Regions from separate parts of the Solibacillus sp. FSL K6-1554 genome, predicted to be linked through region 2. Evidence: riboswitches for the same ligand, from Rfam matches in the RefSeq annotation. Region 2 holds a riboswitch; the other holds the start of a gene.
What was found. A riboswitch is a leader RNA that binds a small molecule or an ion and turns the genes downstream of it on or off. The one in region 2 is predicted to bind glycine.

Region 1 (16,669 bases), 800 kb from region 2:
CATTTTTTACAATCACCGACTTTAAATACATATTAATCCAATGTACATCGTATTACAATGTATAAATGAAAATCTGTTCGACGAATGATTCCATTCTGTCAGTATGAATAATATAAAATGGTTATTTATGTTAAGGTATAGAGAATAAAATAATTAAGAGAGTGAATACCCAGCTGCAATAGAGAGTGTAAAAATGAAGTATGACTAGAAATTCTTGTTATTACAAAAACTATACAAAAACGTACCTAATCTAAAATATCGATTCGGATTATTTGGTAGATAGAAAGGAAGGCATCCATTGTCAAAAGGGCTTATTCATCATATCGAATTATATGTTTCAGATTTAAAAACTTCCATTAACTTTTGGGGATGGTTGTTAGAAGAATTGGGATATGAGTCTTATCAATCGTGGGAAAGTGGACAGAGTTGGAAAATCGGAGAGACCTATATCGTTTTCGTGCAAGCAGAAGAACGGTTTATGGATATTCCTTATCATAGATGCCGGGTAGGTCTAAATCATTTGGCTTTCCATGCAAGTTCGCGTCAACAAGTAGATGAGATGACAAGAAAGTTAGCAAGTAAAGGTGTTAATATCCTTTATACTGATAAACATCCCTATGCAGGAGGGGAAAATTATTACGTTGTTTTTTTTGAAGATCCGGATAGAATCAAGGTTGAACTTGTAGCACCATGATTATGCCGCCGGTTTTAGACTCATGAAAAAAGGAATACCTACTGAATGTTAGGTATTCCTTTTCACACACTTATTAACGAAATCTATTCTTTTCGCATAATAAAGCTCAAGTGCCTGCCGGTTGAGCGGTCTTGGCGATGGGAGAATCCGTCCTCATCCAAAAATGTGCACATTCGGTCAATCGAAATGTTTTCTTCAGGCACACCTGCAAGCATGCACTGTGTTTTCACGGTTAACTGGTTGTTGATATGGAATTTGCTCGTTTCTTCATTCCAGTACATAAATTCGTCCGCATAGCCGAGTGCTTTGAATTTTTCCTGGACATCGGCATCCACTTCGAATTTCTCTTGGCTGATTGCTGGCCCGATCATTACTTTTAAATCACGTAAATCGCAATTTTCCTCTTGTTGTAAATATTGAAGCAACTTTAATGTAATTTCTTTAATCGTCCCTTGCCATCCAGAGTGCACAGCCCCGATGACATTTGTTTTTTCATTATAAAATAAGACCGGTACACAATCTGCGGTAAAGCTTGAGATCACAACGTTCGGTTCGTACGTATACAATGCGTCGGTATCATGTACAGCAGTTGTATTGTCGGTTGCTCCTTTGCCGATTTCCGATTTTTCCACACGAAAGAAGTTGGCACTATGTGTTTGATTGGCGCATACAAACTCTGATAATTCGGTTTGCAGCAGTGAGGCAAGCTGTTGGCGGTTTTCGATAATATCAGCTTCGTTTTTGCAAACATGGAGTGCCATATTGTTGTCCTCGGCTAATGCTGGATCTTTTAATGTAATGCCTAGTACGCGTTTTTCATTATTTTCATAAAATTTTACCTTCATTTTATCACCCCCTGTACTATACCCGTAAATGCAAATTTTGTATAGGCAAATAGTGTTTGGTATAATGATTGGAAATAGGGGGAATGTGATGAAGAGTTGGCAAATCATTTTAACCGGTTTTTTACCTTATGTCATGGCGGTCATGGTTTTTATTGCATTTTCATTGCCTTATATAAATGAATCGATCACATTCGGTACGGCCATGTCCATCATTATTTATGTTTTGCCGATTTATTTTTTTGTCGTGATTCCCTGGTATTATGTGCTGTACTTCATGCGTAAAAATTACAGCAAACTGGCACTTTACTTAACAAGCTTTATTTTTTGTATTCTGCAGCCAATCGTATTCGGATACTTTATGAAAGCACCGGTCGGCAGCGCGTATTTTTTATTTTTTGTATCACCACCGTTTATAGTTGGCATAATGGTTAGTACATTGTGTATTAACTGGTTTTATAAAGAAGATTTGAAGCAGACGACAAATGGAAGGGGAGAACCGATTGGAATTGACGATTGAATGGCGATATATCACAAAGGCTAAGCAGGAAATTACATGGCGAAGTGAGGCAATTCCTGCAGCGCATGCCTATACGCTTGTACTGGATATGGAAAATACGGGTCGCACAAAAAAAATTGTGATGACGGATGAACATGACAGTACATGGACATTAAAAGAGCTGAAAAAATATTTAAAATCACTTGAAACAGAACCTACCGAAGTGGAAGTATATTTTGATGGCGGTTTTAATAGAGAAGAAAAGCTGGCCGGTTTAGGGATTGTCGTCTATTATAAACAGAATGGCAAAAACTATCGCCTGCGGACGAACCAGCTGGCGGAGTATTTAACATCAAACAATGAAGCGGAATATGCGGCATTAAATCTTGCGGTTGAACAGCTAGAGGAAATGGGTGTCCATCATCAAAAAATAAAGGTTTACGGCGATTCGCAAGTCGTCATTAATGAAATGAACGGCGAATGGGCAGTAACCGATAGTGTTCTCACAACATGGGCCGATAAAATCGATGCAAAGCTCCAAAAACTTGGCATTCGACCGGAGTATCAATATATTGACCGCAAACTAAACGGTGAAGCGGATCAGCTTGCTAATCAGGCACTACAGGAAGTAGAAATATACGCGGATATTGATATACGAAAAAGTAAGAAAAGATAGATGAAGGGGGATCTTTATGATTCGTTCTGTTGGCACAGGGAGTTCAAGTTTAAATAATCAGACACGTCCCCGAAATTTACAGCAACTAACTACAGCCTTTCCGAAAATCGGAGAAGAACAAGGTGTCGCACGAGAGCAGGAAAAGCTCCGAACAGGTGAGGCCGAAAGAGGACCAATCATGGTTGGAGTCAAACCGAAAGCACAGCTGAAATCCATCTTTGATGAACCAAATGGTGTCGTGAAGCTGAATGCGGACGGCGACAAGTTGGAAGTCAGCAAGCGAGCGATTTTACTCGCAAAAGAAGTACTCTATATTTAATGAAAAAGCTCCGCAGGGAAAATATCCCGGAGGAGCTTTCGTTTTAGCTATTATTATTGTTTTTCAAATGCACGTTCACCAGCAATACCGGGTTGCGTTAATTCGAATGGATTTAAGATAATATCAAGCTGCTCAAGTGTGAAATAATTGTACATTAAGCAAAGTTCGCGTACAGATTTGCCGCTATGCAATGCTTCACGCGCAATTTGACTTGAACGCTCATACCCTAAATGTGGAGCCAGTGCAGTAATAACACCGATTGAACGCTCAACAAAATCATGCAGACGTGCTTCATTCGCTTCGATATGGTCCAGGCAGTATTTTGTAAATACTGTGAAACCGTTCGTCATAATTTCAATCGACTGAAGCAGATTAAATACTAGAACCGGTTCCATTACGTTAAGCTCAAATTGACCTGCTTCTGATGCAAGTGAGATTGTCACGTCGTTACCGATCACTTGGAAAGCAATTTGGTTAATTACTTCCGGCATAACCGGGTTTACTTTACCTGGCATAATAGAAGAACCTGGCTGGCGTTCCGGTAAGCGAATTTCTGCAAATCCGGCTTTTGGACCTGATGCCATTAAGCGTAAGTCATTACAGATTTTCGACATATTCATCATAGCGATTTTTAGCATTGATGATACTTCTGCATACGTATCGGTATTTTGTGTACCGTCGATTAAATTCTCTACTTTAATAAACGGGAAGCCACTGTAAACCGCAATGTTTTCCACAGCTAATTTCATATATTCTGGATCTGCATTTAAGCCTGTACCGATTGCAGTTGCGCCAATATTGATTTGCAGCATTGTCTGCTGCGCTTTTTTGATGCGAGCAATATCACGAGAAACAACGGCAGCGTATGCACCAAATTCCTGACCTAAACGAACGGGTACAGCATCTTGTAAATGCGTACGTCCCATTTTAACGATTGAATCGAATTCTACTGATTTTTTGATAAAGCTATCACGCATCATTTCCATTGCAATAATTAGATTATCTAATGTAGAAACTGTTGCGATATGGATAGCCGATGGGAATGCATCATTTGTTGACTGCGCCATATTGACATGGCTGTTAGGACTAATGATTGAATAAGTACCTTTTTCTTCCCCTAAAATTTCCAGTGCACGGTTAGCAATTACTTCATTGGCATTCATGTTCATTGAAGTGCCTGCTCCGCCCTGAATTGGATCTACAACAAACTGGTCATGTAATAGTCCTGAAATAATGTCATCGGATGCTTGTGCAATTGCATTGGCAATTACCGGATCCAATTTACCGATAGCGGCATTTGCAAGTGCCGAACTTTTCTTTACGATGGCAAATGCACGAATTAATTCAGGGTGCATTGTCATTTTAGTAATCGGGAAATTTTCTAATGCACGAGTTGTTTGAACGCCGTAATAAACGTCCTTTGGGATTTCTAATGTGCCTAAAAAGTCTTTTTCAATACGTGTACTCATTTGTACAAACCCTCCAAGAGAATGGTGTAATAGTTGGATAAACAACTACATTATACGCCATTTTATGATAAAAGCTTACTTGCTGAATTATTAGTTTATTTAACATAATCTTGTAAGTTTAAATTAACCAATAGTAACAGATAAAATGTGGGAAAATCGAAACTTTTTTATTTTTCATCCGACTAATTATGTAAGAAACGAGGTGATGGACATTGAAAAAATGTTTTAGTTGCATGCTTGTCATGGGACTGATCTTTCTACTTGCAGCATGTAATACGAAAGAGCAAGCAACCTCATCCAATTCGACCGACCCTGTTGAGGAAGAAAATCAAGTTGAATATGAATTACTGTTTCAATTAGATTCGATTCCCCCTGAAGTTGGTACGAGTATTTCAATCGTGCAGGATGAAAAGCTTTATACGACGTGGGCCGATATTTTTGGTTTTGAATCGATTCCGCCCATCGATTTTGAAACAGAAGAAGTGCTGTTTGTCACAGGGTATTCAGATGGCTGTGGAAGAGAACTTGAAAAAATCGAAAAAGACGGGAATACATTAGTTATTACTTTAAATTATCCTGAAGATATTCGCGAGAAAGACATCGCCTGCACAGACATTGCTTTAGACAATACGTATGTTGTCAAAATGAAAAAGTCAAACACAACAAAAGGTAAGCTGATCGATATCAATCGAACAACATACGAAGAAGATTTAACAGTACAGGAAAAACTGCAGTAAACGAAAACAGAATTACGAGGGGCTACCAATTCCTCTATATGAAATATTACACTGAAAATATTGAATTTTCGGTGTAATATTTTTTTAGTCATGAATCTTCTGCAAGATGAAAACATTATGTTGGGAATAAGGTTAAATTGCTATTTACATAATAACTGACTACGATTATCCATTGTAAGGCGGGCATAAAATTGATAGTATGATTATCGTACAATAATAGTATTGAACGCGAGCTATAGGAAACTGGAAGATGCCAGATGACCTATAGGCAACTAATTGCATACATATCAAGCGTTGATCGTCGTGGATAAAACTACTGGCGGGAGCAGTTTCTGGAGAGAGCGCGTATACCGCGTCGCCGAAGGGTTCATAATCTCAGGCAAAAGGACAGAAGAGTAATGAGAGACGCTTTTCCTTAAAAATTGGTGTATGTAGCATCCACTGTTTGAAAAAGAAAAGCCCTCGATAGATGTCACAGATTTTTTGGAATCTGGACGCGATTTCGCAGAGGCGAGATCGATTATTCTTAGACACAGGGACTGGCACATAATCAGTCCCTGTTTTAATTTTCCAGAAAAAATTACTTGATGGACCGCGATGAAGTACTTATTATTTTGCGCTGTGTAAACAGACAAAATACTTATCCTTTGGAGGAATCGTTTTGGAACAACAAGAATTAAAGCGCGATCTGAAAAATCGACACGTTCAGTTAATAGCGATTGGAGGAACAATCGGAACGGGGTTGTTTTTAGGGTCAGGTAAAGCGATCTCACTTGCAGGACCTTCTATTATCTTTGCATATTTAATCGTTGGTATCGCACTATTTTTCGTCATGCGTGCACTTGGCGAAATGCTTTTATCAAAAGGCGGCTATGCATCGTTTACCGAGTTCGCCACTGAATATTTAGGGGATTGGGCAGGCTATATTACGGGCTGGACATACTGGTTCTGCTGGGTTATGACGGCAATGGCGGATATAATCGCTGTCGGTATGTACACGCAATACTGGTTCGACATCCCGCAATGGGTACCGGCTATCGCATGTTTAGTAGTTTTACTTATTTTAAATTTATTAACGGTCAAACTGTTCGGAGAGCTGGAGTTTTGGTTTGCGTTGATTAAAATCATCACAATTGTTGCATTGATTGCAATTGGAATTATATTGTTGATCATTGGTTTTGAAACAGATACAGGCAAAGTTGCCGTATCGAACCTATGGGAGCACGGAGGGTTATTCCCGAATGGGGCATTTGGATTCTTAATGGCGTTCCAGATGGTTGTCTTTGCATTCGTTGGGGTTGAATTAGTAGGGGTAGCTGCTGCTGAAACGGCAAACCCTAAAAAGAATATTCCATCTGCAATCAATAAAATTCCCGTACGTATTCTGCTGTTTTATGTAGGGGCATTATTCGTCATTTTAACCATCAATCCTTGGGATACATTAAGCGCTGCAAGTTCACCATTCGTTCAGGTTTTCGCATTGGTAGGTATTCCGATTGCAGCAGGTTTAATTAACTTTGTTGTGCTGACATCAGCTGCTTCTGCAGGGAATAGCGGGATGTTCTCAACGAGCCGTATGCTGTACAGTTTAAGTAATAATAAACAAGCACCAAAAGCATACGGTAAATTAAACAAAAATGCGGTGCCGCAAAATGGTCTGATATTTTCTGCGGTCGTCGTTTCGATTGGGGCATTGCTTAGTTATTTCATGCCGGACGATGCATTCAGTATCGTGACAACAATTAGTGCAATTTGTTTTATTTGGGTTTGGAGCATTATTCTGATTTCGCATATCATTTACAAAAAGCGTCATCCGGAATTACATAAAACTTCAGTTTTCAAAGCGCCATTAACACCATTCATCAACTATTTAGTATTGGCATTCTTCTTATTTTTACTAGTCATTATGGGTATTTCCGAATCAACGAGAACATCTCTGCTGTTAACACCGATATGGTTTATACTGCTGTTTGTTCTTTATAAGGTTCGAAAAAAATAACAGTAAACCGGGTTTCCATCGAGGAAGCCCGGTTTTTTCTATTAGTTTATTTTCCGCAAAAATTGGCTTCTTGCTTCTGAGAAGATTTTATTGTCACATGAATCACAGGAAAATTTCCCCTGCATATTCCGTTTGTAATTCCGGTATTTTACCGTTCCTTCTATTAATAAAAATGGTTTTTTACAGCAGTAGCAAATTGTTTCATACGTAATCATGTTAGCTCCTCCTTTACAAAAAGTGATTTATTGTATAACAGGTGGAAATAGACGATACATGCGATGACAGCGCCGATAAAGGCAAAGAGGCTAGTTGTCAGCTGAATTGTATAGATTTCCGCCAAATATCCAATGATCAAGGTTAAGGTAATTTGCATTACGCTTTCTATCAGGCCAAGCGAACTGCCGAACCGTCCCATCAATTCGGTCGGAATAGTCTGCTGGTAAAAGGTCGCGTAGCCCGCATTGCTAAATGCCATAAACAGTCCGAGCAATATGAAAGCAGCGACCGCAATCGTCAAATTAGGCGAGAAATAAAATGTGAAATAGGATAGTAACGTACATGTAAACCCGATGCCAATGTATGAGACGAGTGACAGACTATTGACGAATCGGGCAGCCAAATAGCCGCCGACAATGGCACCGATTCCCGTGATACCTACAATGATTCCGTAAACTGAATCCGTTACTTGATGAAAATCCTTCAAAAACGACATTTCCTGAGAATCAAGCGAATAGCAGATCATTAAAGCTGTTGAATATAAAATAAAGAACTTCAGTACCGCTTTTCGTTGCGAAATGAAAGTCCAGACGATTGAAAAATCTTCACGGATGACAGCGGGTGTCAGTACAGTAGCGGTACCTGCCGATTTCTGCTCAACATTCGGCAATAAAAACATCATGAACGCACTGAACAGCAGCATGACACCATTCACCCACATTGCCGCAGCAGTACTGCTTATGGCGATAATGGCACCGCTTAAAGCAGGTCCAATCATAAAGCTTCCCGAGCCTAACATGCTGTTGATCGCATTAAACCGAAGACGATCATTTGGCAATACAAGTTTTGTAATCATAAATGTGCTGCTCGGATTGGCAAAACAGACGGCGACATTTGCCAAAAAGATAAAACTGTATATAAGCCAGATTTCCGAAAGCAGCGGCATCAAACACACAAGACCTGCGCGGAAAACATCACAAATAATTAAGATGGTTCTTTTATTGGCTCTGTCTACGATCGAGCCTGCAAAAAAACTGCACATAATGCGGGCAATCGGGCCAATGATATAGATACCCGCAACCGCAGCCGGGGATTCGGTCAAATGCCAAACCGTTAAATTGAGAGCGATCAAGTAAATCCAGCTGCCCAATTTTGATGCGCCAAACCCAAACCATAAATAGAAATATTCTTTACGTAACTTCATCTCATCACCCCTTAGCTGCTCATTCGTTGACGAACTTTTTCACTCGCTTCCAATGCCTGCCTGTAGCAATGACTTGCCTGTTTATAGGCGTGGAGCTGCTCATAAAACTGTCCCCATAATGGAGCATAGAACAGAATTAGCGAATAATACTGCTGTTCATCGAAATGGGTAAAAGCTTCATCCTCCAGTAATTTCAATCCGCGGATCGTATGTGCTGTATCAACCGCATACTGCAATAACCTCCGCTGATAAATATGATGAGGGACAGTAAACCGAATTTCTTCATAGCGATTAAAGAGTATTTCCAGCTGATCGAAATCCTTTTGTACAAAGCACGTACGCATCCAGTTGATCGCCGAATGCACGTCTTCGTCGTATTGATTCGCCAGTTCATAATGTTTGGACGCTTCCGGGAAATTTACCTGGCATTCAAAACAGTAGGCTATGTTGTTATGCAGTGAGCTCCATTGCACCGGTGTTTGGATGGACTGGACATTTGACAGTAATTCAAGTCCTGCTTCAAACTCCTGAATAGCTTCACGGAATCGGTGCAAATCATTAAAAATTACACCTTTCATTGAGTAAAGTTTCAACTGAAACAACGGTTTATACTGGTGGATAAAAAATTGTTGTGCCAGTTCAATATGTTCAAGCGCTTTGTGCAACTTGTAGCTTCGATGATTCGCAAAAGCGATATGATAATGGTAGTTAGCCAGCTCAAACGGGTGGGCATTCGATAAATATTGCGCAAATTGATTTTCCGCTTCTTTAAGGGATAACTGTTCAAATTCGTGAAAAGAAAGATGGCCGAACGCCCTAATCGCTACGAATAGCTGCGTGATCCGATCTTTTTTCCAGCTGACGAGCGGCTCGACTTCATTGAGTATTGTTCTTGCATCATCATCTTCTTTTATTGAGTACAGGAAACGTGCATATACAAGCTTTGCCATCAGCTGCTGTTCAAAAGGCTGCTCATCGTTTTGGATATCGGTCAATTGTTTAATTTCATCGGATGTTAGCTCGGCATTTAATAATAGTTTTTCGTATAGCTGCTCCAAAAAAGCGGTTTGGTTTTTCAATTGTTGTTCGAGCTGGTTGAAATCGATGCCTAAGTTTTCAAACAGCTGCGCATAAATCGAATGTTCTGCTATAACAAGTCCGTTCTCAATTCGGCTTAAATAGGAAGGGGTACAGATGCCGAATGCCACGTCATCTTGTTTCCGCTTCTTTTTTTGACGATAATATTTTAATAGCTTTCCCCAAGCATGTTCATTGTTTTCCATAAAAACACCTCATAGTTAGTTTACCAAAATACAAACCGGGAATATTGCGAATTTTCTTTAAAAAAAGCACAATTAACGCTGTGAAAATGGTAAACTTACACAAATCATTAAAGGATTAGATATTTTAATTGCATATTCTGAAATAGCTCTATATGATAAGAAAATAAAAAAGGGTTTATTGTTTTAAATGGGAGCTTAGATTGGAGAGATAGTAATGTTCTTTTACGAAGTAGATAATGAAATTCAATTAAAATTGATTACACAAAATGATGCAGAAGAAATCTTTGCTTTCATTGACCGTTCACGCGATTATTTACGCGAATGGCTTGGGTGGGTAGATAATACAAAAACTGTCGAAGATACACGCGATTTTGCCGCAATGAATTTATCAAAATTTGCAAAGCGTGAAGGTCTCGATACAGCGATTTTTTATAAAGGACAATTTGTCGGGAAAGTATCGATTAATACAATTAACTGGTCTCTGAAAAAATGTGAGATCGGCTATTTTTTAGATGAAGAATTCCAAGGTGAAGGGATTATGACACGCGCTGTAAAAGGCATCATTGATATCGCCTTCAATGAATATAAGCTTGGGAAAGTCGAAATTCATGCAGCCGTCAACAATACGAAAAGCCGTCATATTGCGGAGCGACTAGGCTTTATGCATGAAGGGACAATCCGTCAGGCAGAGTGGCTGTACAATCATTATGTCGATCATGCGGTGTATGGTTTGTTAAAAGACGAATGGGTAGGAGAATATAAATAACTGTTTTTGGCCTCATCAGAAGTAACTGATGAGGTTTTTTGTCGGAAAAATTATAAATAATGAAACTTTTTCCATACTCATCAAGTATAGTAATTAGAATCTATTACATGTGAAGTCATTAATGCCAATACATAAAACATTTAGGCACACGAAAAAGTGCTTGTAATAGAAGAAAAAGCAGAAAGCAGGTGTGGACAATTGTCACAGCCAATTGTGGAAATTAAAAATCTGAATAAAACGATTAAAGGCAAACACATTATTAAAGATTTGAATCTCGACTTTTATCCAGGTCAAATAACGGGCTTTTTAGGTCCGAACGGGGCGGGTAAAACGACGACGATCCGTATGATGACGGGGTTAATGTATCCTTCAAAAGGAGAAGTAATCATCGATGGGAAACAGCTGTCGACAAATTATGAAGAAGCGATCAGTAATATCGGTGTAATCGTTGAAAACCCGGAAATGTACAAATATATGTCAGGGTACAAAAACTTGCAGCACTTTGCCCGTATGCATAAAGGGGTAACAAAACAGCGTATTGATGAAGTCGTAGCACAAGTGGGTCTGCAAAATCGTATTCATGAAAAAGTAAAAACGTATTCGTTAGGGATGCGTCAACGTCTCGGACTGGCACAGGCGATGCTGCATCGTCCAAAGTTTCTGATTTTGGATGAGCCGACGAATGGTCTGGATCCGGCCGGTATCCGTGAATTCCGTATGTACTTACGCAAAATTGCGGAAGAGGATAATGTGGCAATCGTTGTATCGAGCCACCTTTTATCGGAAATCGAGTTAATGGTAGATCGTATTGCGATTATCCAAAATGGCGAGCTGATTGATATTCGCGAACTGCAACATGTTGCGGCAGCACAATATTATATTGAAGTCGGACAGCCGGACCAGCTTCAGGCAATGTTCGAAGAGCCGTTAACAAAAGAAAACGGCGGCTATGTAGTGAATCTGACAAAAGAAGAAGTGCCTGCGCTTGTTCGTAAATTCGTTGAATCCGGTATCGATCTTTATACGATCCAGCCGATTCAAAAACGTCTTGAAGATCAATTTATCGAGATGACAGGTGGAGGTGCTATCGATGCAATACGTTAAAAATGAATGGATCAAAATGTGGTCGCAAAAAAATGCTTGGATTATGTGCGGGCTTTTAATCGTGTTAATCGTATTTGTGGCTGGTATGAACAAATATTATGATGTGGATTCAAGTACTAAAGAGGCGCGCATAGCAGCAAACGAAGAAATGATGGCGTATCCGAAAGAAATGCTTGCTTCGGAAGATATAACGCCGGAAGATGAGCAATATTTCAAGGAAGAAATTGCGATGGCTGAATACCGTATCGCCAATGATTTGCCAGCAGCAAATGCCATGACATTTACGGAACATATGGACTTATCATTATCATTGACAATCATGGTGACGGGTATTTTTACAGTTGTGATTGCGGCAGGTATCGTATCTTCTGAGTTCGGTACTGGTACGATTAAAATGTTGCTGACGCGACCTGTATCAAGATGGAAAATTTTATTTTCGAAACTTGTTGCGTCCATTCTTTATGGTATTGTACTCTTTGCCGCTGGAATCGTTGTCGCATTAATTATCGGGATAGCTTTATTCGGTACAGATAGTTCGATAGCATTATCGATTGTTGATGGGCAAATCGTGCAGGAGACGGTGAAAAATACCTTTATTGAAACGACGCTTTATTCACTCGGTTCTACAATTATGACAATTATATTTGCGTTCATGATCGGTACAATTTTTGGTTCAAGTACGTTAGCGGTAAGTTTATCGCTGTTCATTTTACTAATGGGTTCAACGGCGACAATGTTTATCGCCCAATATGATTTCGCGAAATACATTTGGTTTGCCAATGATTTATCATATTATGCACCGGGAAGTATGCCAATGATTGAAGGATTAACGTTTACATTCTCGTTAGTTGTCAATATTGTATATGCCGTTATTTTCTTGGCAATTACGTTCGGTTACTTTATGAAGCGTGATGTGACGGCATAGAGCAGAAAAAAATTTTTTAACAATACAATATAGCGAAAAAATATAATTTAAAAAATTCCCCATTCCTTTATCAATTTAGATTTAGGAAATGGGGAATTTTTGTTTTTTCCATTTTACGGAAATGGTAGTTTGAAATATTATAGTGAAATCATATATTAGAAAATTCTGAAAATTAATTGTAATTATTGGAAAATACCTCTATAATCAATTTTACAAAGTTAACTGGTACGGACGTTATGATGTGCGGACCATTGGAGGTGGATATGTTGAACTTTGAAAATCATATTCCGTTACATATTCAGCTGAAGGATTTATTGAAAACTGAAATTGTCGAAGGGAAGTATGTAGAGAAAATTCCGAGCGAACGTGAATTGATGGAGCGTTTTACTGTTAGTCGATCCACCGTGAGAGAGGCGGTAAAGCATTTAGTCCATGAAGGCGTTTTGAAAAAAATCCACGGAAAAGGAACATTTATCACAAAAAATAAGACAGTGCATGACTGGCTTAATTCTTTGAACAGTTTTACAGAGACGGTCAGGCAAATGGGGATGAAGCCTGGGGCGAGACTACTGTATGCAAAAAATATTGATAACTTTCCAGAAGCAAATGCGATATTAGGGCAATCCATATTATTTGCTATATCCAGAGTACGAACTGCTGATGATCAGCCTATTTCAATTGAACGCCATTTTTACCATACTCATCTAGGGAAACAAATAGCCGCACACAATCTGAATGAAGCGACAATCTATGACATTATCGAAAAAGAATTGAAGATTACGATGGTGGAAGCTGAACAGACGATCCGCTGTAGTCCTATTAGTGAGGAAGATGCCAAATTGCTTGATTTGAAGCCTTATACAAATGTTTTAAATATTGAACGGGTCATATTGGGCGTGCAGGGTGAAGTGATTGAATATTACAGTAGCCTGTTCCATCCAGAACTGTATATGTTGAAACTGAAAACAAAAAGGACGGCTGGAGGTGCGAGCTCATGATTTATGAACTGTTCCTACCAAAAAAAATCGTGGCAGGTATCGATTCATTTCAACGATTATCAGCGGAAATCAAACAACTAAAGATACAGCGACCATTCATCCTATACAGCAGGAGTGCATTAACGAATCAATTGGAAAATTTAAAGCAGGAAGTCTGTGATGCACACTTTTATGAAATTTTAAAAGGGGAGCCAACAACAGATGAACTTGACCGGGCTCTAGCTGAGCTTCATATAAACAGCTGTGACGGTGTTATAGCAATCGGCGGCGGGAGTGTCATTGACTTAGCGAAAGCGGTCGCTGTTTTTGCGGTAAATCCGAACTTGAGTTTAAGCGATGTTCCGAACATCCCTGAATTGAACAGAATGCCGTTTATTGCCATTCCTACTACTGCCGGAACAGGTTCTGAAGCTACAAAAGTAACGGTGATTACAGACGAGAAACTTCATAAAAAGCTTAATCCTGCACACCCGAGCTTCATTCCGGATGTCGTCATTTTAGACGCAACGCTTACGGTAAATGTGCCGCCATCCATTACGAGTTTTACGGCACTGGATGCGTTAACTCATGCAATTGAAGCATTCGTTTCAACGAAAGCTAATACGATGAGTGATTACTTTGCTAAAGAAGCGATTTCCTGTATTTCAAAAAATATTGAGACCGTTTATGAACAGCCGCACAATATTGAGGCGAGACAGCAATTATTAATGGGAAGCTTTTACGCAGGAATAGCGTTTTCCAACTCTTCGACAAATTTGGCACATGCAACAGGGCGTGCACTAGGCGTAAAATTCCATATGCCTCATGGTCAGTGTGTCGCGCTGATGCATCCGTTTGTGATCCAATATTCGCTGGAAAGTGCGTATAAACGATACGAGGAAATTGCAAAAATCATCGGGATAACCGGGGCCCAATTTTTAAGTGACTATTTGGACGAACTGAACAGGAAACAGCACGTTTGGAAGAGTGCACAAGCGATTGAACCATTACTGACGGATGAAGTGATCGAGCAACTTGCGGATCAAGCATTAGCCGGCAATGGTATTTTAACGAACAGGCAAGTGCCGAAAAATGGGGATATTGAAATAATTTTTAAGCAATTAAGAAAGCGTTTACAAATTGAAGGGGGAATTGTGCAATGGCAACAATGTCAGGTGGAGAAGTAGTAGCAAAAATGTTGGCAAAAGAAGGTGTAGAAAACATCTTTGGGATTATTGACGGAACGTATTTCGGATTTTATTCGAATTTGCAAAAGCATGGAATTGAGCTCATCTCACCACGCCATGAAACGAGTGCCGCACATATGGCAGGCGCGTATGCTAGAGTGACAAATCGTTTAGGGGTATGTATGGCTAGTAATGGACCGGGTGTAGCCAATATTCTGCCAGGTTTGGTAGTGGAAGAAGCGGAAGGCAATCGGGTGTTGTGCATTACGAGTGCAAGACGGACAGGCATTATGTATCCTGACCGCGGCGGAACATATCAGTGCTTCGATCAGACCGCAACCATTAAACAGTTTGCCAAATGGAGTGAGGCAGTACCTTCCTTTGACCGCATTCCCGAAATGCTGCGAATGGCATTGCGCAAATGCTATGAGGGGCGTCCGGGTGTCGTTCATTTGGATATTCCGGAAAATATTATGAATACGAAAGTAAATTGTGAACTGAATTTTTGGGAGCCTTCGCAATACCGGATGCTGGAGCTGCCGAAAGCATCGAACTATCAGATTGAACGTACAGCCCAACTATTGAAGTCAGCAACCTTTCCAATTATTCATGCAGGCAGCGGTGTCATCCATGCAGGAGCAAAAAAGGAGTTGACCGAAGTTGCGGAAAAACTGCAGGCAATGGTTACTACAAGCTGGGCAGGACGCGGTGCCATGAGTGAGGATAACGTCCTTATGATGCCAATGGTGCATATTGAAGCAAATAACAATGTACGAAACGATGCGGATGTCGTATTAATATTAGGTTCTCGCCTCGGTGAAACCGACTGGTGGGGGAAAGCACCTTACTGGAATGCACATCAAACAGTCATTCAAGTGGATTTGGAACCTTCCATTCTAGGAGCTAACAAACCTGCCGAACTATTGATTCAGGCAGACATTAAAGCATTTCTACAAGAGCTGCTGGTCGTCTTAAATCAAGATTCGGAAACAGTGATTGATACAAATCGAAAACAATTGATTGAAAAACATATTGAGTCGAAAAAACAGCATCGTAAAAAATTGAATGAGCATACTGCGGATAAAAATTCACCTTTAAATCCAGCACAAATCCCGCATATGGCGAATCAGATATTCCCTAAAAATACACCCCTTGTAATTGACGGGGGGAATACAGCCATTTGGTCGAACTTTTATTATGAAGTGAACGATGAAATGCCGCTTTTATCGACATTTAAATTCGGAATGCTTGGAGCTGGCGTTGGTCAGGCACTTGGAGCCGCAGTTGCCAAGCCGGAGCAGCCTGTATTATGCATTATTGGGGACGGGGCAATGGGCTTCCATCCACAGGAAATCGAAACAGCCGTACGCAACAATCTGCATGTTGTCTACATCGTGCTATGTGATAAACAATGGGGCATGGTGAAAATGAATCAGCATTTTGCGCTAAGACCGTTAAAAACGATGTGGAAAAAAACATTGGATCCACATGAAAGCATCAATGCTGATTTAGGTGAAATCCGATTTGACCTCGTAGCAAAAGCGATGGGTGCACATGGTGAATATGTAGAAACCATTGATCAGCTGGAGCAGGCTCTTCTAACATCTATTTCAGTAGGGAAATGTACAGTTATTCATACTGAGGTGGATCCAGTAAAGCATATGTGGGCGCCTGGTTTACGTTATTTTAAAGATATGCATGCCGAACCGAAAGGAAAATAATGTATGGGAATCGACACTATTCAAATCAACTTTAATGAAACGGCCCTGTTA
Region 2 (16,669 bases):
AGGATATACCTGATAGTTTAAAACTACCTTACAATGATACGCGATTTTCGATAAATTTACCATCATTAATTATTAATTAGGCGGAGGTTATTAGAAAAAATTAACTATTCTTTTCAGTATTAGTATAATAGATGCAATATGAATCAGAATGGAGAGATTTTAAATGGGCTTTTTCAGCTTTGCACTTCTAGTCATTATTACTTTTACCGCTTTGGCAATTGAGAGGATTTTAAAAGATATACGAACTCAGAACAACGAAATCATTGAACTATTATCAAAAAGTGATGCGGATAAACAAGAGTGAAACTGCAATCGATTAAATGGGTTGGATCATCTCTACTCTATTTCCGAAAGGGTCTCTAAATTCAAACCGTTCATAATGAGGAATAGGTACTGAATCCAAGATCTCAATATCATGTTCCATCAATACTTTTTTCCAATAAGAAATATCTTCAACTTCGTAGGCAAGATGTGCTTTAGTTGTTAGCCGACTAAAGCCTTCTTCTGTCCCTACATGTACTTCCTGATTCCCTACTTGCAGCCAAAAGCCTCCTCGCCCTTGTAGTGCAGAAGGTTTTGAAATTTCATTTAGACCTAATACTTTGCAGTAAAACTCTTTCCCTGCTTCCTCAGTACCTAGTGGAATTGTTATTTGTGCATGATGTAATCCAACAATCATTTGCTTTCCTCCATTTCTTCCTCTTCTTCCATTATCTTACTTCAATTATGACATTAATAAAATGATAGGTTATTTATGTAATTCAATAATTTTTTCTTATCCTTCTTAACTGCTAATTTAATTTTTTACAAATACTAGAACTTAGGGATCAGGCATAAAATTTTTTTAATATATTTCTGCTACTTAAATACCATTAAATAGAATTAAATGGTATAATATGTATCGGAGTAGAAATACATTCTTTTCATCATATAAGGGTGAGAGTGTTTTTGTACTAACTTAGAAGCCATTGCGGAAGGATATAACATATGACAACAGAAGTTTCCATTTTACCTATTCAATCTGTTTATTCAATTGACAATCGAACTATAACAGCAGAAATTCTGCATGAAGAACCGCTCATTGTAAAGTTTTTAAATGTTTTAAGTGATGAGGAATGCCAGAATTTAATCGATTGTGCTTCTTCGCGTTTGGAAAGATCCAAATTAGCAAAAAAAGAGATAAGTTCAATTCGTACGAGCAGTGGTATGTTTTTTGAGGAAAATGAAAATCCGCTTATTTCCGAAATTGAAAAACGGATTAGCAGCCTGATGCACCTTCCAATCGAACATGCTGAAGGTCTACAAGTTTTACATTATGAACCGGGTCAGGAATTTAAAGCACATTTTGATTTTTTTGGTCCAAATCACCCTTCGAGCAGTAATAATCGCATTAGCACGTTAGTAGTCTACTTAAATGATGTGGAAGAAGGAGGCGTTACTACGTTTCCGAATTTAGGTATTGTAAATGTACCAAAGAAAGGTACAGCGGTTTACTTTGAATATTTCTACAATGATCAAAAATTAAATGAACTTACCCTTCATTCTGGTGAGCCAGTAATACAAGGCGAAAAATGGGTTGCTACTCAATGGATGCGGAAAAAACAAATCCGCGAACGTTTATAAGTCAAAATGAAGGAAATTATATAAAATACGATAGATGTGAAAGAAGTGACTTGCTATGGAGGAACTCCCAAACATACAAGAAAACAAATGGGATGACAGCCATCGCCCTTGGCCGCTGCCAAATTTACCTTGGGGAATGAAGCAAACATGGAGCGATCTGTTATTCGCCCATTATCCGGTGAAATACGAGGTTTTACGGAAGTTAGTTCCAGAATCGATGGAATTAGATACTTATGAAGATGTGTGCTGGGTTGGGGTTGTCCCTTTTCGTATGTCAGGTGTGAGGTTTCGAGGGTTGCCGCCAATTCCCGGTACCGCTGAATTTCCGGAACTGAATGTGCGTACCTATGTGACGATTGATGGAAAGCCCGGCGTATACTTTTTCAGTTTGGATGCGGATAATTGGCCGGCTGTAAAAGGTGCCCGCACATTTTTCCATTTACCTTATCACTATGCAAAGATGGATATTAAAAACTTTGGTGATACAATACTGTTTGAAAGCAAAAGGCGCAATCGATCAGACATTGTATTCGCGGGCAGCTATAAACCCGTTTCCTCACCATTTATTGCGGTAAAAGGCTCCTTTGAGGAATGGATGACTGAGCGTTACTGCTTCTACACATTAAATGCTTCAGGTCTCCCGGTACGCTGTGATATTTTGCACCACCCTTGGATTTTACAAGAAGCAGAAGGCGAAATCACCCTTAATACAACGCTGTCCAAGCAAGGGATTATGGTGGAAAGTGATCAGCCGATCCTGCATTTTTCAAAAAAAATTGACGTTCGTGCATGGCCATTAGTACATCCTGCTACCGGACGACTGCATTTTTAAATAAAGGGAAGATCGTCAACTTTTCCGAAAAGCAAAAACGCAACCCATATTATATGAGTTGCGTTTTTTTATTTTATAAACCGCATTTCAGCTGTGCACCACAGTTTGTACATGTGTTACACCCGCCCATTTCTTCTACCGTACCTTGACGGCAAACCGGGCATGTATTGCCAACTTCCGAACCGATTGTCACGTCTGTATCTGTTAATGGTTTAATTGTATCCACTAGCACAACTTGACGCTTCACTTGGTCTTCTGATTGTTTTAATTCTTCAAATTCCAATTGCTCATCTGAATTTGCCTCTTCAGCTTTTAATGTTAATACTTGTGTGTCACGAGACCCATCGACATACACTGTACCACCCTTTGCACCGCCGCGGTATAGACGCTCGTACACTTTTTGCACTTGCTCTACTCCATAGCCTTTTGGCGCATTTACTGTTTTGGAAATAGATGAATCAATCCAGTTTTGAATAATACATTGAACATCTGCATGGGCTTCCGCAGAAAGCTCCATTGAAGATTTGAACCAGTCCGGTAAGTTATTTTCATCCACACCCGGGTTGGCATCTAAATATTCTTTTACGATTTCAGCTTTTACTTCAATAAACTTCCCTAGACGACCTGAACGGTAGTAAGTGAAGCTGAAGTAAGGTTCAAGCCCTGTTGCAACTCCGACCATTGTACCTGTACTCACTTTTGTTACTCTCTAATTTTAGAGGGCGGGACTATTATCACCCGCTCCATATGTCGCCATATGGGTCAGACTATATCATCAACCATTCTAGAATGTCTCTTTCGATGACACGGGAATTCACATAGAGAAATTAAATTTGAAAGCTGATTCGCTTTCTTCCAATCCCCGTTAAATTGTTTAAAAGGAATAATGTGATGTACGGAAAGCTCTTGTCCATACTCTGCTTCTGTAATTCCGCAATCCTGGCAAGTATACTCATCTCTTGCTCTAACCTTCCTCCGTTGGCTATACCAATTAGGTCCATAATATGAAACCTTACCACCTGTCCATGTACCACTGTTAGCACCAGCAAACATTTCTTTCTCCACATAATAAGTGGACATACATGCTACAGTACAAAAGTTTAATTTTCTAATAGTAGAGGGAGTTTTTTCAAATTTCTTAAGACAATTACTACAAGAAACAATAATTCGATTACGATATTGTTCCTTTCCTCTAATACCATTAGCTTTTCCTAAACATTCCTTAGAACAAAACTTTGCTGTATGCTCACGATTTTTAGGCACAATAAACATCTGATGACAGGTTAGACATTTAACTTCAACATCTTTTCTTAAATGCTGATTAAATAAATGACCATTTTGTATTTGATATAGTTTTTTGCAATTTATATTGCAAAAGTTTGTTTTATTAATATTAGAAGGTTTCCTCAATATTTGTTGTTTACAATAAGAACATGGAATCAATATCTTTTTTGACATTTCACTCCAAATTTGAGGCGGATTACTTTTTTGATACTCTGTTTTACAGATTCTAGAACAATATTTCTTCCGATCAAATTGACTGGGTTTTACATTAATTTCTTTTCCACAATTAAGACAATTCTTTTTCATCGAATCACCCTTCAACTGTTTTATTAATTATAAAACAAGAACGAATGTTCGTAAAATAATGGTGCTCGGCGTGTAGTCGTTGAGGGGTCAGCCACGACTTCCCTGCGGATTGTCTGGTAGATAAATTCTTATCAACACTTTTACATTTTTACCTTTATGGTGCTGGCAAAGCTAGGTAGTAAAAGATACGCCAGGGTTTCCCGCATATAGCCAAGTTTACGCTACATTTTTACAAATGTACGGGGCAACTTGTTTACCCGTAGGTGCAACCGTCAATAAATGCGAATTACGAATACCATTTGCCACAATATTTTCGCGAATATGCTGTGGCATTTTTTTCATGAAGCCTGTGTTAATAAATGCTTCACGCAAACGTGCTGTTTCTACTTCTGTCTGTCCTTCAAGGAATGGGAAGCTGCCGCGCTCTGTAGCCAGTTCAACCGACTCTTCATACGCTGCAACTGCAATTGTCTTGAAGATTTCATCGACTAGCGCATTACCTTCTTCAGAACCGTACTCTTTTTCACAGTAAATCAATAGATCGGCAAGGCCCATTACACCAAGCCCAACTCGACGTTCACCAAGTGCCTGCTTTTTGTTCTCTTCGAGGAAGTACGGTGTTGCATCGATAACATTATCCTGCATACGTACGCCAACTTTGACCGTTTTGCGCAATGCATCAAAATCAACTGTTTTCGTTTCTTTGTTTGCAAACTTCGCCAAGTTAACGGCAGCCAAGTTACAAACGGAATATGGTGCTAATGGTTGTTCTCCACACGGATTTGTCGCAACAACTTTCTGACCGTACGCTTTTGCGTTTGTCATATCGTTTGCGTTATCAATGAAGAAAATACCCGGTTCTGCTGCATATGTTGCGCAGACGTTGATTAAATTCCACAGTTCTTTTGCTTTGATTGTGCGATACGTTCGAACTGGGTAACCAAGTTTCTCCCATTCACGAACGTCACCGACTTCATGCCATTTCTCGTTGTAATCCAGCATTTGTGCAGGTGTGTAGTTTTCTACATCCGGGAAGCGTAATTCGAAGACCTCATCGTTTTCCACAGCATCCATAAACTCTTTCGTTAATGTAACCGAAATATTTGCACCTGTTAAGAAATCCGGATTATGGACTGAGTAAGTTCCGCCATCGCGTAGCTTCGTTTCAGCGTCACGAATAATCGCTTCGTTAAATCCGCCAAAACCTTCAATATTTTTATAGTTCACAATGCCTTGATACATCGCATCTTCCTGCTGTGTTAAAGGCTTGAATTTCAATTTTTCTTTTGCTAGACGAATAATTGATTCATCTTCTGTATTCTCGATTAAGTAACGGAGAATACGTGGATTTTGCATTTTTGAAATGATAAATTCCACAATATCCGGATGCCAATCTGCCAGCATAATCATTTGAGCACCTCGGCGACTCCCACCTTGCTCAACAAGATGTGTCAGCTTGGCAATATCGTCAAGCCAGCTTACAGATCCGCTTGATTTACCGTTTACACCGCGCGCCAATGTGTTGCGCGGGCGAAGTGTCGATCCGTTCGTCCCAACTCCACCGCCGCGACTCATAATTTCCATTACCTGCTTACGGTGATCACTGATGCCTTCACGCGAATCAGCGACAAATGGCATTACATAACAGTTGAAGAAAGTTACTTCTGTTTCCGAACCTGCCCCATAAATTACACGGCCTGCAGGGATAAAATTCATTGACACAAGCTCTTCATAAAACTTTCCGAACCATTCTTTGCGCTTTTCTTCTGTTTTCTCAACTGAAGCTAAGCCTGTTGCATTACGTTTTGCAATTTGCTCATAAAAAATTTCGAGCGGCTTTTCAATAATATCCAATGAGCGTTCAATAATACCCGTCTCTTGTTCTTCGCCTTCCAATACATGACGGTAATCTTCATCAATTTTAATAAGAGCGGTATTCTTTTCCGGATTAATCGAATGAATAATGCCAAGTCCACGCGCCGGGAATTTCGGATCTTGTTTCACTGTCAAAACAACAAAATCCCCCGTTTTTAATGTTTTCTTTTCCGTATCTTTAAAAGAATAACGGTCAATCATAACAAGACGTGATACACCTTTGTGCGTAATTTGCATATCCGGTGTAATCGGGTGCACTTGAGGAAATTGCTCAATATCTTGATTTAATTGATTGACTTGGATGGATTGTTCTAAAACACTTGCCACCGCGTAAGCCCCCCTTTGGACGATTTAATAATTTTAAGATTCCCTTCATGAATGTAAACTAAACACATTTTATACCATATATTGTGCTTATTTCTTAAATACCATTCTATATGTTGGGTTATATAATTACACTTAAAAAAGATTACAATAAATCTTTTTTTCAAACAAGGGGTTGATTTTTTTTAGTTTTTGTTAAATCCACCTATACCAACGTTTCGGGTATAAAAATTTTTTTATAAAAAATCAAAACACACGTTCGCAATCTATTTTTTGAAATTCCATTCATCTGTTAAATATTTATTTTGCATTAATTGTTCTACATATTGTGTTTGCTGCTCCGTTAATTCATAAGGAATCAGTTCTATATCCAAAGCTATCTCAAACCCTTTAGAAAATGCATTCACACATTGCTCGATTGTAAATGGCGTATCGACAAACTGATTCATCGCAACGGCTTTCTCGGGTAATTTTTTCCGCATTTTTTCTTTAGCTTCGGCTGTAGCAAAATTAAACACTGAAAGCAGCAGCTCTTCGTTCAGGTCCAATAAAATGGCTCCATGCTGCAAAATTACGCCTTTTTGACGTGTTTGTGCACTGCCCGCTACTTTTTTTCCTTCAACTACTAGCTCATACCAGCTTGGTGCATCAAAACAAACCGCGCTTTTCGGTTTCTTTAAATCATCCAGCTGTTCTTTCGTCTCCGGCACACTAAAATAAGCGTCCAACCCTAATAGACGGAACCCTTGTAAAATTCCTTCGCTAATGACACGGTACGCCTCTGTAACAGTCTCAGGCATATTCGGGTAGCTCTCTGTCACAATCACTGAATATGTAAGCTCCTGGTCATGTAAAACAGCACGTCCGCCTGTAGGACGACGAATGAAACCTAAATTTTGCTTTTTTACGGCTTCTAAATTAATATCTTTATGTACTTGCTGAAAATAACCGATTGATAATGTTGCAGGGTTCCACTCGTAAAAACGAATAACCGGCGGGATTTCCCCTTGGCTATGCCAATCTAGTAACGCTTCATCTAATGCCATGTTATAGGCTGGGCTGCATGGCCCCGAATTTATAAAATACCATTGTTTTTTCACAATTTCTCGCCTCCACCAATTCATTTTAACAAACTCGCTCGACTAACTCTAGTTCATCTCTTATAATAGTAAGTACAGAAAGAAAGGGGCAATATCGCAGTGACAATTTTATATACGATACTAATAATTTTAGTAGTCATCGTTGCTTACGTAGTAATCAACTCTATGCGCTTAAAAAAATCCGTTACAAATTTAACACAGGAGCAATTTATCGAAGGGTACCGTAAAGCCCAATTAATCGATTTACGCGAACCCAAAGAATTTGAAGCAGGACATATTTTAGGTGCACGAAACATTCCGATGACGCAACTTAATACACGTCATAAAGAAATCCGACCAGACCTGCCTGTATACCTTTACTGCCAAAACTCTGGCCGTAGTGCACGAGCAGCGCTGACATTAAAGAAAAAAGGCTATAGCCAACTGTATCAGTTACAAGGCGGATTCAAAACTTGGACAGGTAAAGTTAAATCGAAAAACTAATCTTAAAAGTTCTCTACAGTGTAGAGGGCTTTTTAATTTTCACTCACCGGCAGTATCGTTCATAATTGTCTGTTTTTCAATAGTTTCTTCTATTATATACTGACACGTTAGAAGTCTAACCTTATTCAAAGAAAAAAGGCCAGAAAACAGCTCTGACCTTTTTTGTCACAATTTATGAAATTGTGACTTCTTCTTTTTTAGTATAACGTAACACCGGTGTACGGGCAGCACGTGTTTCGTCTAAACGGCTGATTACTGTAGTATGCGGTGCTTCTTGAACGATCGATGGATTATCGATTGTTTCTTGAGCAATTTGAATCATTGCATCACAGAATGCATCCAATGTTTCTTTCGATTCTGTTTCTGTTGGCTCGATCATAATTCCCTCTTCCACGTTTAACGGGAAGTAAACTGTTGGTGGATGGTAGCCAAAGTCAAGAAGGCGTTTTGCGATATCCAATGTACGAACACCTAATTTTTTCTGACGACGGCCTGATAACACGAATTCGTGCTTACAGTGACGGTCATACGGTAAATCAAAGTGCTCTTCCAAGCGGCGCATCATATAGTTTGCATTTAATACAGCATATTCTGTTACAGCCTTTAAGCCATCTGGACCCATTGAACGGATATACGTATATGCACGGACATTAATGCCGAAGTTTCCGTAGTATGGTTTCACACGACCGATTGATTGTGGACGGTTATAGTCGAAGTGGAACGTGCCATCTTCTTTTTTCACTAATACCGGCTTCGGCAGGAATGGAATTAAATCCGCTTTTACTCCTACAGGACCTGAACCCGGACCACCGCCACCATGTGGACCTGTAAATGTTTTGTGTAAGTTTAGGTGAACACAGTCAAAGCCCATATCGCCAGGACGTGCTTTACTCATAACAGCGTTTAAGTTTGCGCCGTCATAGTAAACCTTACCGCCGACACCATGCACGATTTCAGCCATTTCTAAAATGTTTTCTTCAAATAAACCTAAAGTGTTCGGGTTTGTCAGCATTAATGCTGCTGTATCCGGACCGACAACACGGCGTAAATCTTCAAGATCCACTAAGCCGTCATCACCTGATTTAATTGTGATTGTTTCAAAGCCTGCAACTGTAGCAGAAGCCGGGTTTGTACCGTGAGCCGAATCCGGTACAATTACTTTGTTACGGTGACCTTCACCATTTGCCTCATGGAATGCACGGATCATCATTAATGCTGTCCATTCACCATGTGCGCCTGCTGCTGGCTGTAATGTTACTTCATCCATACCTGTAATTTCCTGAAGGGATGTTTGAAGATCATATAATAATTCCATTGCACCTTGTACTGTTGACTCATCCTGTAATGGGTGAACATTGGCAAAACCAGCGTAGCGTGCAACCGTTTCATTGATTTTCGGATTGTATTTCATCGTACATGAACCAAGCGGGTAGAACCCTGAGTCTACACCATGGTTACGGCGTGAAAGTGCTGTATAGTGACGCATAATATCTAATTCTGCAACTTCCGGCAATTCAGCCGCTTCTTGACGTACTAACTCTTTTGGAAGCAGTTCTTCAAGATCAAAATCAGGAACATCCAATGGCTCTAAGTTGTAGCCGACACGACCTGGTTTTGTAATTTCGAAAATGAGTGATTGGTTTTCGTTATGCATTGTAAGCCCCCATTTCTGCAACTAATTGCTCGATTTCTTCTTTTGTACGGATTTCCGTAACAGCAATGAGTGCATGATTTTCTAATTCAGGATAAACACGACCTAAGTCAAAACCGCCGATAATGCCTTTTTCGATTAATGCTTTGTTTAGCTCTGTCACATTATGATTTGTCTTAACGACGATTTCGTTGAAGTGTGCGCCTTGATAAACAACTTCAAAACCAGCTGCTTCAAAGGCATTTTTAGCAAAGCGTGTCTTCACGATATTTTGTTTTGCCATTTCCTGCATACCTTGTTTGCCAAGAGCTGTCATTGCTACTGAAGAAGCAAGTGCAAGTAATGCCTGGTTAGAACAAATATTAGATGTCGCTTTGTCGCGACGGATGTGCTGCTCACGCGCTTGTAATGTTAATACATAACCACGGCGACCCTCTTGGTCTACTGTTTCCCCAACAAGACGGCCAGGTACTTTACGCATTAATTTATTCGTTACCGCGAAATAGCCACAGTGTGGACCACCGAACGCTTCAGCAATTCCGAATACTTGTGCATCCCCAACTGTAATATCGGCACCTAATTTTCCTGGAGGTGTTAATACGCCAAGAGCTAACGGGTTAGCAGATACGATAAACAATCCTTTTGCATCGTGTGTAATGTCTGCAAGCGGCTGTAAGTTTTCAATTTGACCAAAGAAGTTTGGATATTGAACAATAACACCGGCTGTTTGATCATCGATTAAGCCTTTTAATGCTTCGATGTCTGTCACACCGTCTTTTGCAGGAATAGTAACAACTTCAATTGATTGTCCTGTTGCATACATTTTCACAACATCGTGATATTCTGGATGGACAGTTCCTGAAACGAGTAATTTACCGCGACGTGTATGGCCTGCAGCAAGCATACCTGCTTCTGCCAATGCCGTACCGCCATCGTACATAGAAGAGTTTGCAATATCCATACCTGTCAGTTCCGCAATCATCGTTTGGAATTCAAAAATAGCTTGAAGTTCACCTTGAGAAATTTCCGGCTGATAAGGTGTGTAGGCTGTATAAAACTCTGAACGTGAAATAACGTGATCGACAATTACCGGTTTATAGTGATTGTAGACTCCTGCACCTAAAAATGAGACATTACTTGCTGTATCTTTATTTTTTGAAGCAAGTTGTGCCAGTTCTTTCATTAAAGCAGCTTCAGACTTTGCAGGTTTAATATTGTAGCTTCCTTGGAAGCGAACTTTTTCAGGAATATCCTCGAAAAGTTCATCAATTGTCGCAACCCCGATACGGTCTAACATTTCTTGTTTATCTTGTTCCGTCATTGGTAAATAACGATGTTTCATTGTTAACCCTCTTTTCAAAAGTTTTATCCCGCAATTAACGGGTAGATTGAAGTTTCACTTTATTTTGCACGCTTGTAAAATGGTGTTTCTACTACAACTGCTTTTGCTCTATTTTTTCGTACTTCGATTTCTAATTCAGTTCCAACTTCCGTGAATTTTGCGTCAATTAAAGCTAAACCGATATTGCGCTTTGTCATTGGTGACTGAGTTCCTGTAGTTACAAAACCAATCTCTTCACCATCTTTAAATACTTTATAGCCATGACGGGGAATACCTTTATCAATCATTTCGATACCTACAGATTTACGTGTTAGGCCATTTTCTTTTTGGTCAATTAATGCTTGCTGACCGATAAAGAGCGGATCTTTCGCCAATTTCACGGCAAAGCCAATCCCTGCTTCAAGTGGTGAAATTTCTTTTGAAATCTCTTGGCCATATAATGGCAGGCAAGCTTCAAAGCGAAGTGTATCACGAGCGCCTAAACCGGCTGCTACTACACCTTGGTCTTTTCCTGCTTCCAAAATTTTGTTCCACAAGTCAACAATCGCTGCTGGAGCTCCGTAAATTTCAAATCCGTCTTCTCCCGTATAACCTGAGCGCGAGACAAGAACCGAATGTCCGCCTACTTCTACATTGTCCTGGAATTTAAAATATTTGATTGCCGTTAAGTCTGTTGCTGTTAATGTTTGCAGAACTTCCTGTGATAAAGGTCCTTGCAAAGCGATTTGAGCGTAGTCATCTGACAAATTCGCCACTTTGACATCCCCTTCGACATGCTGCTGTAACCATTCGAAGTCCTTTTCAATATTCGCTGCATTGACACATAGTAAATAGCGATTATCTTCCAAACGGTATGTCAGTAAATCGTCCACAACACCGCCATCTTCATAGCAAAGTGCACTATATTGCGCGCCGCCAATTGCAATTTTCGAAATATCATTGGAAAGCATCTTTTGTAAATAAACAAGTGCATCCGGGCCTTCTACAATAATTTCCCCCATATGGGATACATCAAAAAGTCCTGCGCGGTTACGTACCGCATCATGCTCCTCTTTGATCGAAGAAAATTGTACTGGTAACTCCCAGCCGCCAAAATCAACTGTTTTTCCACCATACTTTGCATATTCGTCAAAAAGTGGTGTGCGCTTTAATTCATTTGTCATGTTCATTTCCTCCTTTAATTATGTATGTTCGTTTTGCAATGCAAAGGGGAAAGCAACATTACACCTATCAAAAGTGTAAATCTATCTTTTTATTAGAATCATCAGAATATTAAAAGCCGATTTATCCACAAAAAAAAGACAGACGAATCCCCTTTAGCGAGATTCTCTGTCCTGGCACCTGAAAGTTACACCTGAATTTGATCCTCTATCACAATTTAGGCTTTCCCCTTTGGTGGCTGTTTGTAACAATAGCTATTACAGCACTCTCCAGAGTTGCGTCCAATACGAGTCTTTTTGCCTGAGAGATTCATAGCTTAGCTATTTGCTCCTTCGGCGACGTGACATCACGTTCTCTCCCCGTATCATCATCCGCGTTAGATTATTTACTTCATGTTATTGCTCTTCTTAGCAATATCCTAACATTGAATATAATGCAAACGCAATCTTTTTTTATTTTTATTCAAAATACGAACATTAAGTTTAATTATCGAAAAATCATTCGCCTTTAAGACGTTTTACTTGAAACCCGATATACTCGACAATTTGTCTTAATGTTCTTCCGGCTGTGAGTACTTGTATATGGCCAGCTAGTCGATAACTCCTTCTGCGTTGGTGATACAGATTTTCCAATTCTTGTTCCGATGACGATTGAACAATAGGACGGTTTTTATCATTCCGAATCCGCATATAAATATCTTCAAATTTAGCATCAAGAAAAAATACGAGCCCTGTCTGGCGCATAATTCTCCTGTTTTCTTCATTGACGGCTACCCCACCGCCTGTAGCGATAATGCATGCTTCATCACGAAAATTCTTTAAAAATTCCGTCTCGATTTTTCGGAAGTGTGCTTCGCCGTATTTCTCAAAAATTTCAGGAATTGTCATACCCTGCTGACGTACAATTTCGTGATCCATATCGTAATACGGCATTTTCAAGAAAAAACTTAAACGTCTACCAATCGCACTTTTTCCGCAACCCATAAATCCTACTAAATAAATTTTACGCATGCTGTTCACCTTCTTCTAATTACGGACTACTTTATCAATTACACCTCTACCTATTCTTTCGTTTCCATTTTGCGTTTTAACACAAATATTTTTGTATCAAACAAAACCGCATGATGTGACATTTTTTCGACTTTGCAAAAAGAAGTCGAACTTTAAGGTAAATTTAGTATATTTATCGTAGCACGAACGTAAATAGATTCCAATGAATTATATACTTTTATTTGCGCAAAATATGCATTTGTATAGAAAACAGCAGCACCAGAAACGATGAACAATAAAAATACAGCCAGTAAAAATAATGCACCCTTCTCATTCTGGAGGCAATGGCAATACGAGATCTCTTTCTCGCTTTGTTCCATTTTTCATCACTACCCTCATATTCACTTCATTTTCAACAATCGTCAGTTCCCATTCCTTAACAAAAGGCAGCATAATCTCATTTCCCCCTTTATTCGACCTTTTACGCAAATGCTCTTCTGACTTATCAAAGACAAACAACCGCTCCTCGGGATCATTTAACATTTCCAATTGCAGCATATTAGAATTGAGTACCCTACCAGATGCGGAATTCATATTGTATTGATGAATATCATAAACGAACAATTCCCAGTTCACCTCATCTTTCATCTTCTCAAGCTGTTGAAGATCCCGAACCCATATGAGGATAAGTAGGCTAATTGCGGTAAAAAGCACAAACACGGTTAACTGAAACAAGCTTTCCAGTAGTGTAAACCCCCGCTCACTTAATGTTTGCTTGAAATTCATACACAAAGTTCCTCTTCTTTTTCATTGTTGTCATAACGGACGCATATTCGGTGTCCGTCGTAATTCCATTGAAACTGCATGCCATCAATTTGTTGTGTACCGGCTGATTGACCATACCTTTTATACTTCATCGCTCCTATATAAGCCACTTCCGCTGCATGGGCTTGTATTTTTTGTATCGCAATTTGCTGTTTCATATTAAACGTGAGCGGTATCATTGTCGACGAGAGGAAAAATAAAATGACGACTGCTAATAGTGTTTCTACAAGAGTTAGTCCTTCCTGGTTCATGAAAAACCTCCTTTTCCAAAATTCTGGCTTTCCCGATATTAATAGAATATTGATAGCTTTTATTCTCAAAATGATATGTCAGTCGTCCAAACGCCTGGACATTTCCTCTTGTATTAAATATCAGCCGGTTATTTGGAGTAGTTAAATACATATCTAGTGGCCGCGCTATTCTGTGATCGAAAACAATAGTAGAAGTATTGCGCTCTCTTACTTGAATCCGGTGACAATTAATAATTTCAAAGCTATGATAGGTTCCGGTCTCAATGGATAGTAATTGTGTCATGCGTATTAACATTTCGTTTTGGCTCATCACCTGTTTTTCTGTATAATCCATTAACGGCTTTTGTGAAAAATACAGAATCGCTGAATTGACTACTAAAAAAATAAAGAGAACGATAAGCATTTCCAGTAATGTAAAACCTTTTTCATCTGTTAACAGTGATTTAACTTTATGCATCATCGTTACGTTTCGCTGTTCGCCGGTCCAACGACTTTTCCGTCCACAATTTTAATTTCAGTATTATCCGGACATCTTAAATCTTCTTCCACAATGTAATCCTCTTCAATTAGATCTGTGACCGAAGACGGATATTCATTATGATTCAGTTTATATGCCTCTACCTGTCCTTGAAGCATCAAAATATAAGCATCACACCCTTTTTCATCAATTGATGCAAAGTGCTTTGAAACGTTTGGAATTGTGACTAATATTAAAATGGAGATGATTAATAAAACAACAAGCATTTCTACTAGCGTAAATCCTTTTTCATTCTTCATCTGTTCCACCCTTTCTTATATAAAATCAATGACATCATACATCGGAATTAAAATACTCAAATAGGCAGCAATAACACAAATGGCAATGATCACAAAAAGCAGCGGCTGAATAATTGCCAGTATTCGTTCAATTATCTTCTGTAGCTTTTCATCCAAAAGCTCACAATATAAAATAAGCTCCCGTCCTAATAAGCCGCTCGCCTCACCATGTGCAATAAAGTGCTCAAACTTCGGATAAAAGTAGCCGACGACTTCCACCGTCCGCTCCAATGAATCGCCAATAAGAATACGTTCTTGAAGTGAACCAGCAATATAGGCAATCTGCTTTTGGTGCTGTTGGGATTTTAAATGATCGAATGCCTTTTGGAGCGAGAAGCCAGCTAATAATAAATTGCCTAAATGGCGAGCAAACTGTCTCGTCAGAAAAAGTCGCCAAAAAAGGCCGATTAAAGGGAGCTTAAACAGTAGATGAAGCTGTAAATCGATTCGCTTCTTACGGATATAATAAACAAAAATGGAAAGAACAATGACCAGAACAATTCCAACTGCAATAATGTAGTCTGGCATATGGAGGAAAAACGTCGACCACTGAATGCTTGCGGACGATTCGCTATGGACGCGGGATGTAATAACAGAAGACATATTCGGCAGAAAGTATTTTCGAAAGGCTAAAAACAATATAATTAAAAATGTAAATAAAATGAGCGGATATGACATCACTTTTATTAGTTTCATTTTCGCCTGCTGTTGAAAAACGAGCTGTTTTGCAACAAGACCAATTGCTTCGCTTAGTTTGCCCGTCGCTTCCGCCAACTCAATAGATACTAAATATTGTGTATCAAGAGAAAGTAGCTGAAAAACTTGTGTTACACTACCACCCCCACGCAATATATTCGATATTTCCTCTTGGAGGGGCTCATATTGTTTTACATGATAGGGCAATAGCATTTCGATACTATGGGCAAATGTATAGCCTTCATTTAACAGTGTGGAAATTCGTTGGAGTAATGTAGGGAGCTCTGAGGACTTAATGACAGGTTTTTTAAATAAAGCAGCAGTTGCGGTATTTTTAAGGAGCGGTATATTCATAGTATTCTCCTAGAAGCTTTGCCCTTTGACCTGCCAATGTTTGATCAAACGGTAATGTAAAAGATCTATCTTGGATAATTGATTCAAAGGCAAGCTGTAATTGATCGTCAGTTAAAAATTCAAAAATCGCTTTATAGCCGTTAACCTCCGTTTCGATTAGCCGCTGTGAAACAACCGCTCTAAGCATCTGCCGCATCTCCTCAAGTGAAACCGATAAATCATGAAGCCGGTAAATACAGTTCACCGTATCCTTTGCATGTATCGTTGATATGACGAGGTGTCCGGAGAACGCTGCTTCTATGGCAACCTTTGCCGTTTCCCTGTCCCGAATCTCCCCTAACATAATAACTTCGGGAGAATGCCTTAAAATTGCTTTTAAACCTGCTGAATACGTCATTCCGGCTCGCTCATTCACTTGTATTTGCAATAGCTGCTCTTGTCTGCTTTCCACTGGATCCTCCAATGATATGACGTGACGGGATAAATGCTGTGAACAATATTGGAGCAGTGAATATAATGTTGTCGTTTTGCCGGTTCCGGTCGCACCGCTAATCAAGATTAACCCGCCTTCAAGACTGGCCAATTGATACAGCTGTTCAACACTTTCCTGGAAATGACATAAAGTCTGTAAGGGGACGGTATAATTTTGACGTAATATTCGAACGGCTAAACTTTCTTTAAAGAAGCTGGAAGGTAATGTGGAAATACGGAACGCATACATGGACTGGTCAATAAATTTTTGGAAGGAACCACTCTG

Region 1: linked by a shared signal. The riboswitch ahead of MHB58_RS08175 (amino acid permease) and the one ahead of gcvT (glycine cleavage system aminomethyltransferase GcvT) in region 2 are both predicted to bind glycine.

The regions. Positions count from the first base shown of each region.
Region 1 covers NZ_JBBOSS010000001.1:1,681,982-1,698,650, forward strand. Annotated here, with positions in the region: gene MHB58_RS08135 (PadR family transcriptional regulator) at 1-3, opposite strand, end outside; gene MHB58_RS08140 (VOC family protein) at 299-694, shown strand; gene pgeF (peptidoglycan editing factor PgeF) at 778-1,539, opposite strand; gene MHB58_RS08150 (hypothetical protein) at 1,628-2,056, shown strand; gene MHB58_RS08155 (DUF771 domain-containing protein) at 2,040-2,711, shown strand; gene MHB58_RS08160 (DNA primase) at 2,728-3,030, shown strand; gene aspA (aspartate ammonia-lyase) at 3,084-4,499, opposite strand; gene MHB58_RS08170 (dehydrogenase) at 4,712-5,236, shown strand; glycine riboswitch at 5,559-5,637, shown strand; gene MHB58_RS08175 (amino acid permease) at 5,898-7,235, shown strand; gene MHB58_RS08180 (MFS transporter) at 7,447-8,655, opposite strand; gene MHB58_RS08185 (helix-turn-helix domain-containing protein) at 8,667-9,938, opposite strand; gene MHB58_RS08190 (GNAT family N-acetyltransferase) at 10,153-10,704, shown strand; gene MHB58_RS08195 (ABC transporter ATP-binding protein) at 10,903-11,808, shown strand; gene MHB58_RS08200 (ABC transporter permease) at 11,795-12,733, shown strand; gene MHB58_RS08205 (GntR family transcriptional regulator) at 12,997-13,731, shown strand; gene MHB58_RS08210 (iron-containing alcohol dehydrogenase) at 13,728-14,897, shown strand; gene MHB58_RS08215 (thiamine pyrophosphate-binding protein) at 14,870-16,618, shown strand; gene MHB58_RS08220 (bile acid:sodium symporter family protein) at 16,622-16,669, shown strand, end outside.
Region 2 covers NZ_JBBOSS010000001.1:2,481,905-2,498,573, forward strand. Annotated here, with positions in the region: gene MHB58_RS12340 (hypothetical protein) at 164-304, shown strand; gene MHB58_RS12345 (VOC family protein) at 317-679, opposite strand; gene MHB58_RS12350 (2OG-Fe(II) oxygenase) at 988-1,623, shown strand; gene MHB58_RS12355 (YqjF family protein) at 1,679-2,455, shown strand; partial or broken gene MHB58_RS12360 (response regulator SirA) at 2,529-3,149, opposite strand; gene MHB58_RS12365 (HNH endonuclease) at 3,218-4,045, opposite strand; partial or broken gene MHB58_RS12370 (vitamin B12-dependent ribonucleotide reductase) at 4,301-6,247, opposite strand; gene MHB58_RS12375 (lipoate--protein ligase family protein) at 6,511-7,290, opposite strand; gene MHB58_RS12380 (rhodanese-like domain-containing protein) at 7,444-7,827, shown strand; gene gcvPB (aminomethyl-transferring glycine dehydrogenase subunit GcvPB) at 8,000-9,481, opposite strand; gene gcvPA (aminomethyl-transferring glycine dehydrogenase subunit GcvPA) at 9,474-10,820, opposite strand; gene gcvT (glycine cleavage system aminomethyltransferase GcvT) at 10,880-11,983, opposite strand; glycine riboswitch at 12,148-12,256, opposite strand; glycine riboswitch at 12,260-12,352, opposite strand; gene MHB58_RS12400 (shikimate kinase) at 12,479-12,991, opposite strand; gene comGF (competence type IV pilus minor pilin ComGF) at 13,301-13,756, opposite strand; gene MHB58_RS12410 (type II secretion system protein) at 13,753-14,046, opposite strand; gene MHB58_RS20320 (prepilin-type N-terminal cleavage/methylation domain-containing protein) at 13,955-14,506, opposite strand; gene comGC (competence type IV pilus major pilin ComGC) at 14,509-14,823, opposite strand; gene comGB (competence type IV pilus assembly protein ComGB) at 14,839-15,912, opposite strand; gene comGA (competence type IV pilus ATPase ComGA) at 15,893-16,669, opposite strand, start outside.